DNA from 3 places in the Mesorhizobium sp. WSM4983 genome. Region 2 is predicted to be linked to each of the others. Evidence: riboswitches for the same ligand, from Rfam matches in the RefSeq annotation. Region 2 holds a riboswitch; each other region holds the start of a gene.
The links. A riboswitch is a leader RNA that binds a small molecule or an ion and turns the genes downstream of it on or off. The one in region 2 is predicted to bind cobalamin.
Positions count from the first base shown of each region.

Region 1: it holds a riboswitch for cobalamin, as region 2 does, so the genes downstream of both, bluB (5,6-dimethylbenzimidazole synthase) here and P9254_RS03940 (CbtB domain-containing protein) in region 2, are expected to answer to the same signal.
Region 3: it holds a riboswitch for cobalamin, as region 2 does, so the genes downstream of both, P9254_RS15800 (HoxN/HupN/NixA family nickel/cobalt transporter) here and P9254_RS03940 (CbtB domain-containing protein) in region 2, are expected to answer to the same signal.

Region 1 covers NZ_JARTVM010000010.1:24,324-27,588, reverse strand. Annotated here, with positions in the region: gene P9254_RS22880 (aminotransferase class V-fold PLP-dependent enzyme) at 1-40, opposite strand, end outside; gene bluB (5,6-dimethylbenzimidazole synthase) at 389-1,120, opposite strand; cobalamin riboswitch at 1,164-1,341, opposite strand; gene P9254_RS22870 (histone deacetylase family protein) at 1,456-2,382, shown strand; gene P9254_RS22865 (exodeoxyribonuclease VII small subunit) at 2,386-2,637, shown strand; gene P9254_RS22860 (DUF2277 domain-containing protein) at 2,829-3,095, shown strand; gene P9254_RS22855 (pirin family protein) at 3,104-3,265, shown strand, end outside.
Region 2 covers NZ_JARTVM010000001.1:777,644-780,908, forward strand. Annotated here, with positions in the region: gene cobO (cob(I)yrinic acid a,c-diamide adenosyltransferase) at 1-484, opposite strand, end outside; gene cobU (bifunctional adenosylcobinamide kinase/adenosylcobinamide-phosphate guanylyltransferase) at 486-1,007, opposite strand; gene P9254_RS03935 (CbtA family protein) at 1,000-1,797, opposite strand; gene P9254_RS03940 (CbtB domain-containing protein) at 1,813-1,992, opposite strand; cobalamin riboswitch at 2,030-2,227, opposite strand; gene P9254_RS03945 (gamma-glutamylcyclotransferase) at 2,298-2,984, opposite strand; gene P9254_RS03950 (aromatic ring-hydroxylating oxygenase subunit alpha) at 3,126-3,265, shown strand, end outside.
Region 3 covers NZ_JARTVM010000004.1:350,835-354,099, forward strand. Annotated here, with positions in the region: gene P9254_RS15790 (hypothetical protein) at 39-764, shown strand; gene P9254_RS15795 (DOPA 4,5-dioxygenase family protein) at 1,009-1,416, shown strand; cobalamin riboswitch at 1,497-1,687, shown strand; gene P9254_RS15800 (HoxN/HupN/NixA family nickel/cobalt transporter) at 1,778-2,845, shown strand.

The DNA of each region.
Region 1 (3,265 bases), on a different contig from region 2:
CCTCATGTTCGGCGGACCGATCTATTGCAAAAAAGTTCATGGGAACGCGCCGGGTCTCATCTATCGCCCGACAATAAGCGCCGAAGCCCAGCTCAATCTGCCTATTCACATGAGAAGACAGAATTTAATTCCGAACGCCGGTGAATTCACCAGACGTTGAAGCCCGAGAACTACATCGCTTGGCACAGGGTTAGCAGTGAGGAAGCGAGTGCGGAGATCCGGCCCAACCACGCCAAGAAGAACCGTCACGTTGTCAAGCGATGCGCGAACAATCCCCGGTTTTCTGAGAGCGGGCAACGACGGTCAGGCCTGCCAATGCGCCATTGCGCAAACGCGGAGCGCGATGGCGCGTTGCGGTTGGTGCGGGTCTATGGAACGCCGAGCGGTTCTAAGGCTTCAATCGTTCTCCGAGACGAGCGATCGCCGATTTGAGCGGCGCCTCGCCGGCGCCGCAAAAGGTCTCGCTCATCACCAGCTCGGGCAGCGGCAGGCGCTTGCCCCAGCCATGCGCTTCGAGGTCGGGCCTTGGAGCGAATTCCGAGACGCGGCCGACGCAGAGATAGGCGATCGGCGTGACGTGCTCGGGGATCGACAGCAGTCGCTTCAGCGCTTCGGGCTCGATGATGCTCACCCAGCCGACCCCGACGCCTTCCGCCCGCGCCGCGAGCCAGAAATTCTGCACCGCGCAGACGGTGCTGTAGAGGTCCATCTCCGGATTGTGCCAGCGCCCGAGCGGCGAGTTCTTCGAGCGCTGGCGGTCGCAGGTGATGCACAGGTTGAGCGCGCTTTCGCAGATGCCCTCGAGCTTCAGCTTGCGGTAGAGCGCCTGCCGGTCCGCCTCGATCGCCGGCAGTTCCTGTTCGCGCGCGGCCAAAAACAGGTCGCGCACCTGCCGCCGCCTTGTGGCGTCCCGGATGACGATGAAGTTCCAGGGCTGCATGTAGCCGACCGACGGCGCGTGGTGTGCCGCGGTGAGCAGCCGCGCCAAAACGCCGTCTTCGAGATCGTCGGCAAGGAAATGGCTGCGCACGTCGCGCCGGGTGAACATGGCCCGGTAGACGGCGTCGCGCGCCAATTGGTCAAAGTCATCGCCGCCGGCGGCGGCTGTTCGTGCCTGCATCGCTTGTCCCCTTGCGATAAGCAGTCCTCCGCCTGACCATGCGGATGACCATGTCTGCCGGGCCGGTCTTCTGGCTCGGGATCGACCCGCATCCGGCGCCTTCCCGTCTGGGACAGTGGCGTTTGCCGGCGCGGTCCCCCTCACAGCGTTGGGCACGCCACGGATTTCAACCGTGTTCCCGATTCTCCCGCGTTGCGGGCACCAGGCAGCGACGCGACCTTATCGCGAAGCCGAAGCCGGGCCAATGCCGCCAGCGACACGATTGGGCGCGATTTCCCCAATCATTCGGCGCTGGAACATGGCTATCCGTGCGACAGGTGCCTAGATTAGGCGCCATGACCACTCGTCTTTACACTCATCCGGTATTCCTGGAACACCTCACGCCGCCCGGCCACCCCGAGCGGCCCGACCGTTTGCGCGCCATCGAGCGCGTGCTCGACGACGAGGCTTTTTCGGCCCTCGACCGCGTCGAGGCGCCGGAAGGCGACGAGGCGACTATCCTTTACGCGCATCCGGAGGATTTCGTCGGCCGTGTCCGCGCTGCGATTCCCGAGACGGGGATCGTCTCGATCGATGCCGACACCAGCGCCAGCCCGAAAAGCTGGCAGGCCGCGGTGACGGCGATCGGCGCGGCGAACGCCGCCGTCGACGATGTGTTCGAGGGCCGTGCCGCCAATGTCTTCGTTGCCGCGCGTCCGCCGGGCCATCACGCCGAAAAAGCGACCGCGATGGGCTTTTGCCTGTTCAACACCGCGGCGATCGCCGCCCGTTATGCGCAGGAGAAGCACCAGGCCGAGCGCGTCGCCATCGTCGATTGGGATGTGCATCACGGCAACGGCACGCAGGACATTTTCTGGGACGATCCGTCGGTGCTCTATTGCTCGACCCACCAGATGCCGCTCTATCCGGGCACCGGTGCCAAGAGCGAGACCGGCGCCGGCAACATCGTCAACGCGCCGCTTGCGCCGAGCACCGGCAGCGACACGTTCCGCGACGCCTTCCTGTCGCGCGTGCTGCCGTCGATCGACGCCTTCCAGCCGGATCTGATCATCATTTCCGCCGGTTTCGATGCGCACCATCGCGATCCGCTGGCCGCGATCAACCTGACCGAGGATGATTTCGACTGGGCGACCGGCCAGCTGATGGAGCGCGCCGGGCGCCACAGCGGCAACCGGCTCGTCAGCCTGCTGGAGGGCGGTTACGATCTGCAAGGATTGGCATTTTCGGTCGCCGCCCATGTCGGGCGGCTGATGAAGGGATGAATGATGGCTGATGAAGCTAACCAAGACGTCAAGGCGATGAGCTTCGAACAGGCGCTCGACGCGCTGGAGAAGATCGTCGATGATCTGGAGCGCGGCGACGTTCCGCTCGACCAGTCGATCAAGATCTACGAGCGCGGCGAGGCGCTGAAGGCTCATTGCGACCGCTTGCTCAAGGCCGCCGAGGACAAGGTCGAGAAGATCAGGCTCTCGCGCGACGGCAAGCCGGTTGGAACGGAGCCGCTCGACGCCGAGTGAGGTGTATTGATATTCAGGTGAGGCCGCCTGCAAACGCGGCTTTCTGCGGTTCCGGTGCTCACGTCCTTCAAGTACGCTCCGGTCCGGTTCTCGGAACCCGCCATTTTCGGCTCGGTCTGACCTGAATCTCAACACACCTCGGTGCACAATGTCAGACCGGTTCGGGCAGAAAGCAGGTAAGGAGTTAAAGCATGTGCCGAAACATCAAGACCCTGTTCAACTTCGATCCGCCGGCGACCGACGACGAGGTCCATGACGCGGCGCTGCAGTTCGTTCGCAAGCTGAGCGGCGCGACCAAGCCGTCCAAGCGCAACGAGCATGCCTTCAACCACGCCGTCGAGGCGATCGCCGCCGCCGCGCGCGAGTTGCTTGACAGCCTCGAAACCACCCAGCATCCGCGCAACCGCGAGGAAGAGGCCGCCAAGGCGAAGGCCCGATCCGCGCTCCGCTTCGCCTGACGCCGGTCATGAGCTTCTTTCCGGGCAACGATCCTGAGGCCGGCGACGACTTCGCCTGCGACCAGATCGAGTTGATGGTCATTCCGAACGCCAAGGACATTGGCGGCTTCGAGGTTCGCCGCGCCTTGCCGACGGCGAAGCGCAGGCTGGTCGGTCCGTTCATCTTCTTC
Region 2 (3,265 bases):
CCTTCAGCGCCGCGACCACCTTTTCCAGCTCGAGATAGTCGTAGCGCAGAGCGATGTTGAGCTCGTCGAGGACCACGAGGCTGATCGACGGGTCGGCAATCAGCTCGAGCGCCCTCGCCCAGGCAGCCTCGGCGGCGGCAATGTCGCGCTTCAGGTCCTGCGTCTCCCAGGTGAAGCCCTCGCCCATCGCGTGCCAGACGACGCGATCGCCAAAGGCGGCGAAGGCATCCTTCTCGCCCGTGTGCCATTTGCCTTTGATGAACTGGACGACGCCGACGCGCTTGCCGTAGCCGAGCATCCTCAGCGCCAGGCCGAACGCAGCCGTGGTCTTGCCCTTGCCCGGCCCCGTATTGACGATCAGCAGTCCCTTCTCGATCGTCTTGCCGGCCACCTCGGCATCCTGCACCGCCTTGCGCTTGGCCATCTTGGCTCGATGGCGTTCGGCATCCTTGTCGTCGATGATCGTGTCTTTGATCTCGCCCATGTCACTTCACCTTGAGCGGCAGCCCCGCCACCATCATCAGCACGCTGTCGGCGACAGCCGCGACCTGCTGGTTGAGCCGCCCGGCGGCGTCGCGGAACCGGCGCGCCAGCGCATTTTCCGGCACGATGCCGAGCCCGACTTCGTTAGACACCACAAACCACGGTCCGCGCGGCTGCGAAAGCACATCCGAGAGCCGCCGGCACTCGGCCTCGATATCGTGGTCCGCCAGCATATGATTGCTCAGCCACAATGTCAGGCAATCGATAAGCACCGGCTGGTGATCGGGCAAGGCGTCGATCGCGCCGACCAGGTCGAGCGGCGCATCGACGGTGACCCAGCCTTTGCCGCGGCGCGAGCGATGCAGCGCGATGCGCTCGCGCATCTCCTCGTCATAGGCCTGCGCGGTGGCGATATAGGCCCAAGGCGACGGGCTTGCCGCCACCAGGCACTCGGCATGCGCGCTCTTGCCGGAGCGCGCACCGCCGATGATGAAGGTCAGATGGCCCTCCGCGCGATCAGGCAAAGCTGTCGCGCAGGCTGGTCGACGTACCGGTGAAGCGGCCGCGCACCACACCGACGGCCGCACCGAGCACCAGCCAGAAGACCAGATCGGTGAGGGTCACCGCCACCACGAACTGATGGTGCAGCCCCTCGGGAATCGCCGTCTCGAAGCTGACGGGCTGCGGCGCGCCGACTACGTGCGGAGCGACGATCAGCACGACCGCCAGAATTGCCAAGGGCAGCGACTTGCGAAAGGCGATCAATCCAAGGCCGACCGCGGTTGCGGCCACCGTCGAAATCCACCAGATCTGGCGCGGCAGAAGGTCCGCCGCCGGCATGGCCGGCAGTTCCGGCGGCAGGCCGAGGCCGGGCGCGAGCGTGAAAACCGCAAAGCCGGCAAGGCCCCAGAACACGCCCTGGCGCCAGCTGCCGATGCCACCGGCGAATTCCGAGACCGCGACCAGGATCAGCGCGAAGCCGATGCCGGTGACGATGTTTGCGACAACGTTGAAGGCGAAGCGCTCGAAGCCGTCGGCCGGAGCCCAGCCCTCGTCCTCGGTCGGAGCCGCCGCTTCCGTCGACGCAGGAGCGGCGCTGCTCATCGCATTGCCCGCCGGTTCGGCCGAGCTCATGGCAACGCTAGTTCCAGTGTTGGCGGCATGGTCGTGGTGATGACCGCCGCCCGCCTTTTCATAGACTTCCGCTTTGAGGATCAGCGGCACGGTCGCATAGGCCTGCATGCAGGCAAGCGCGATGCCCGCCACGAGCCCTACGATCGCCGCCACGAACACGACGTTGCGAAACAGATTCATGATATCGGGCCTTCGTCAATGGCAGGGAAAAGCCATCGAGTGACGATAGTCGTGGGCAGCGTTGTGGACCGCATCGATGTGCGAGAAGCCGACAAAACCGACGACGAAAATGCCGAGCAGCGCGGCGAGAGCCAGCTGCATGATGCGCGACTGCGAGGAGACGGAGGCGCCGAGGGCGACGGAAGCGGTATTCATGTCTTGTCCTTTCGCCCTCCACCCGAGGGCATCGAAGTCAACTTTCCTGTCGCCGGCAGGTCTCCTGGCTCGCGGATTCGCACCCTTCCCCACCTTCCCGAGGACAAACCTCAGTGGTCTATGGAGAGGACTACCGCACACAGTTGCGGGGGCAGCCACGGCTTAGGGCAAAGACTCCACCCTCACCGCATTCCCTCTTGGCTCCAAAAACGGAACCGACGACGCCAGCGACTATAGGCAGAATCGTCGCGACCGGCAAACCAAATTCCGTCACACCGCAGCGTGATTGCGGCACCGGTTTCGGACTAAGATCCGGCGATCCGCTCGGCGACGAGCTGCTGCAATCGCCACAAATGGCGGTCGTGAATACCGCGCTGTTCGAGGTTCTTCACCGTGTTGTAGAGATAGTCGGCGCCTGAACCCCAGTGGCCGCACGAGGTCGCCAGCCTTTCGACCACCTCGTCTTCGTTGAGTGGGCCGGCATAGGTCGTGCCTTTGCGATTGATGACGAAGGCAAGCGCTCTCAACGGCCCCTTGTCGGTTGCGAGTTGCAGCAGGCGCGGCCGGTAGCTGGTCGGCTTCAGCGTCATCTCGCGGCGAAAAAGCCTGTCCAGCGCCTGCCGGCGGTCACCACCGTTCAGGCGGAAAGCAACGCCCTTGCATTGGCCGCCACGATCCAGCGCCATCATCAGCCCGGGCCTTTGCTTGGTGCCGCGCCAGCGCGTCATCTTCATGCAGAAGGAGCGATGCCAGCCGCGTGCCACGGCGACGCGCTCCTCGACATGCTCAATCTCGGGCTTCCAGATCAGCGAGCCGTAGCCGAACAGCCAGAGAGGCTCGGTTGCAGGTAGCTCGGCCTCGAATGCATCCAGCATGGCTTCATAGTCGCTGTCCACGAGATGCTCGGCATCCGGGTCGGGCCCCGGGTCATCGACCGCGCGAAAACAGCGGGCGACCAGTTCCACGGTCAGCGACATCGTTCTTGCAGGCATACTTTGCAATCCTGGGCAGCCGGCGAAACCGCAGGCGATTACGAAGTGACCTTAAGGGCAGCACCCGGAAGCGACAATGGCCGCGCAATTGACAACGGTCCTGCCCGGGTGTCGGCTGTCATCAGCCAAGGGGAGCCGCTCATGCAGCCAAATCCTAGCGAACACAGCCGCTACAATGGCCTCACCAGCCTCGAGCCGACGTTGCCTGCAAGCGCCTATCGGGAAGCCGACGCTTACCGGCTCGATCTCGAAGCGATCTGGTATCGGAGCTGGCTCATGGT
Region 3 (3,265 bases), on a different contig from region 2:
GAGCCACACAAGGTTGGCCTTGGAACAAAGGTCTGGCCATGAAAAAATACCTAGCAGCCGCGCTGGCGATCGCCATCCCGATCGGGCATGCCTCGGCGCTTGACGTCGGCGTGGGCGGCAAGGTCGGCGGCATCGGCGTCGGCGCCGGATTGGGCGCCGGTTCGCAAGGCGTGTCGGCGGGCGTGGGCGCCAGTGCCGACGGTGTCGGCGGCGCAAACGTCGGCGCATCGACCGGCGGCGGATCGCTCGGCGTCAATGCCGGCGGCAATCTGGGCAGCACCAGCACAGGCGTGTCGACAAGCGTGGGCGGCGCCGCCGCGGGCGACGATCCTTCCGCCGTCAGCGGATCGGCTGCCTCTGCGCAGAACCCGGCCGCGGTGCCGACAGCCCCTGCTTTGGCCAAGAGCGCGACGCAGACCATTGTGCTGCCTCCAGTGCTGAGGCCCTCCAGATCCGCCGGCGGCGACCTCCGGCGGGTCACCAAAGGCTATCGCATCGCGCCGCTGTCACCTCCGAAGGCGATACGGGGCACGCCGGCCGCCGTGGTGCGCGCCTGTCGCGCCGCGATCACGGCGGCCGCCAAGCCCCTCGGCGCCGTGCGTGTTTACACGGTCAGCGCCGGCCCCTTGCGTCAACGCCGAAGCGGGCTCAACGCGCCGATCGAGGTGCGCATAGACTATGACAGGCGAGGCGGCATCGAAGTGAGGCAGGCGAAAGTCGGCTGTCGCCTAAATGCGAAGGGCACGGTCACCGCGGTGATTTAGGGCAGAGGCAGAACGGCCGTTGCCATCCTTCCTGCCGGTTGCAACCTCGGCGGTTTGGCAATTCCTCGCCCCCACAAGGTGGACGGGAGAGGTGGCTCGGCGCAGCCGAGACGGAGCGGGGGAGCGCCATATCCGATAACCCTGCCGACCGCAGGCGCAGACCGCGGCCGGCTGCAGACAAGGCGCCCGCGCTTCGGCTAGAGTTCCGCCGGGCGCAAAAAAATCATCGAAGGGGAGCATCGCGATGAACGAAGTCAGGCCAATCGCCGAGATCGCCAGCTATCACGCCCATATCTATTACGGCGGGGAGGCCGAGCGGCAGCATGCCGAATGGCTTCGCCAGCGCATCGCAGAGCGCTTCCGCGTGCGCCTGGGCAACTGGCGCGACGAGCCGGTCGGCCCGCACCAGCAAGCCATGTACCAGGTCTCCTTCGCCACCGAGATCTTTGCCACGCTGGTTCCCTGGCTGATGCTGAACCACGGCGGCCTGAGCATCCTCATCCACCCCAACACCACCAACCCCAAGCGCGACCACCTGATCGACCCGATCTGGATCGGACGGGCACTGCCGGTGAAGGGCGACGTGCTTGGCGAGGAGGACGAGGCAGAGGAATCGCTGGAGGTGAATACCGAGCCGACGCTGGGGGTGTGAGGGGGGCGCGGCGATCTCGTCACGATGGCGTGAGAGGCGGCTGGCCGTCGGAGTTGTTGATTGACTGGCCAACCGCGGTGTGGCGAATTCGCGCCGATGGTTCCCTTCGGGGATCAAAAGGGAACGCGGTGCGGAGAAATCCAAAGCCGTGGCTGCCCCCGCAACTGTAAGCGGCATGCCGTTTTCACGATGCCACTGGCTGCATGGGCCGGGAAGGCGAAAGCGGCGGCAATCCGCGAGCCAGGAGACCTGCCATCATGGACGTCAAAGCAGAACATCGGACGGGGTGATCCGGTGTGCGCGCCTGGCCGGACGGCGGGGCGAGTTCCCTGCGATGACAGGCAACGTCAAAGGCAGAACCATGCTGATCCAACTATCGAAAATGCTGAAAAAAACCGCGCCCGACCTGAAGGCCAGGCTGATTACAATCTACGGCGCGCTCGCCATTCTCAACGTCGGGGCGTGGCTGTGGGCTTTCGTCGCCTTCCACGACAAGCCGACATTGCTTGGCGTCGCTCTCGTCATTTATGGCCTCGGCTTGCGCCATGCCGTCGATGCCGACCACATAGCGGCCATCGACAATGTCACGCGCAAGCTGATGCAGAACGGCAAACGGCCGGTCTCCGTCGGTTTCTTTTTCGCACTCGGCCATTCGACGATCGTCGTCATCGTCGCTGCGGCTATCGCGGCGGCAACGTCCCTGCTCGGCCGTTTCCAGAGCCTTCAGGAGATTGGCGGCACCATCAGTACCGGCGTTTCCGCACTCTTCCTGCTCGCCATCGCGGCGATGAACATCGTCATCTTCTTCTCGATCTACAGAAGCTATCGGCGGGTGCGGGCCGGTGGGGCGTTTGTCGAGGAGGATCTGGACCTGCTGCTCAACAATCGCGGCTTCCTGGCCCGCGTCTTCCGCCCGATGTTCCGGCTGGTGTCGCGCAGCTGGCACATGTTCCCACTTGGTTTCCTCTTCGGCCTTGGCTTCGACACCGCGACCGAAGTCGCCATGTTCGGCGTGTCCGCGGCACAAGCGGCCAAGGGCGTGCCGTTCGAGGCCATTCTGGTCTTCCCGGTGCTTTTCGCGGCCGGTATGTCACTGGTCGACACGACCGATGGTGTGATGATGCTCGGCGCCTATGAGTGGGCCTTCGTCAAGCCGATCCGCAAACTGTACTACAACATGACGATCACCCTGGTGTCGGTCCTTGTCGCAGTACTGATCGGCGGCATCGAGGCGCTCGGCCTGATCGGTGACAAGTTCGGTCTGTCGGGCGGCTTCTGGAACGGCGTCGGCACGCTCAACGACAATTTCAACAATCTGGGCTTCGCCATTATGGGCATCTTCATCGCCGCCTGGGCGATCTCCTATGTCGTCTACAAGGCCAAGGGGCTGGACGATGTGGAGATCGGATCCGCAGCAAAGAATTCATAAGCCGCCGGCGGCGGCTGGCTGCAGCAGGCCAGCCGCATCTCTCTGCCATCAGACGCCGGCGGGCTGCCAGCCTGCCGCCTTGAATGCCTCGGCATCGGGAAGCCGATGACGGCAAAGGTCGATCGCCGCCCCGTCAGCGGTGCTCGGCTTGACATTCTTGTTCCCGTTCACTGTTGGCAGACAGCGACAGGAGATCGCCGGCCCGTGCGCACGCGCTTCAAGGCATGCTGAGGAGCCGTAGCCCAAGCCTTTGGAAGTGTGACGGAATTCTGCGCTTGGATAAGCCAGGGGTTAAGGCCTGGGATAAGCCCCATAATCCATAAGCCAGAATCCAGAGTCCAAATATCCAGAGTCCAGAACAGAAAAGCTGGCGCTTTTCTGTTCTAAAAAAGCGGGGAAGGGGAAAGCAAAAATGGGAGC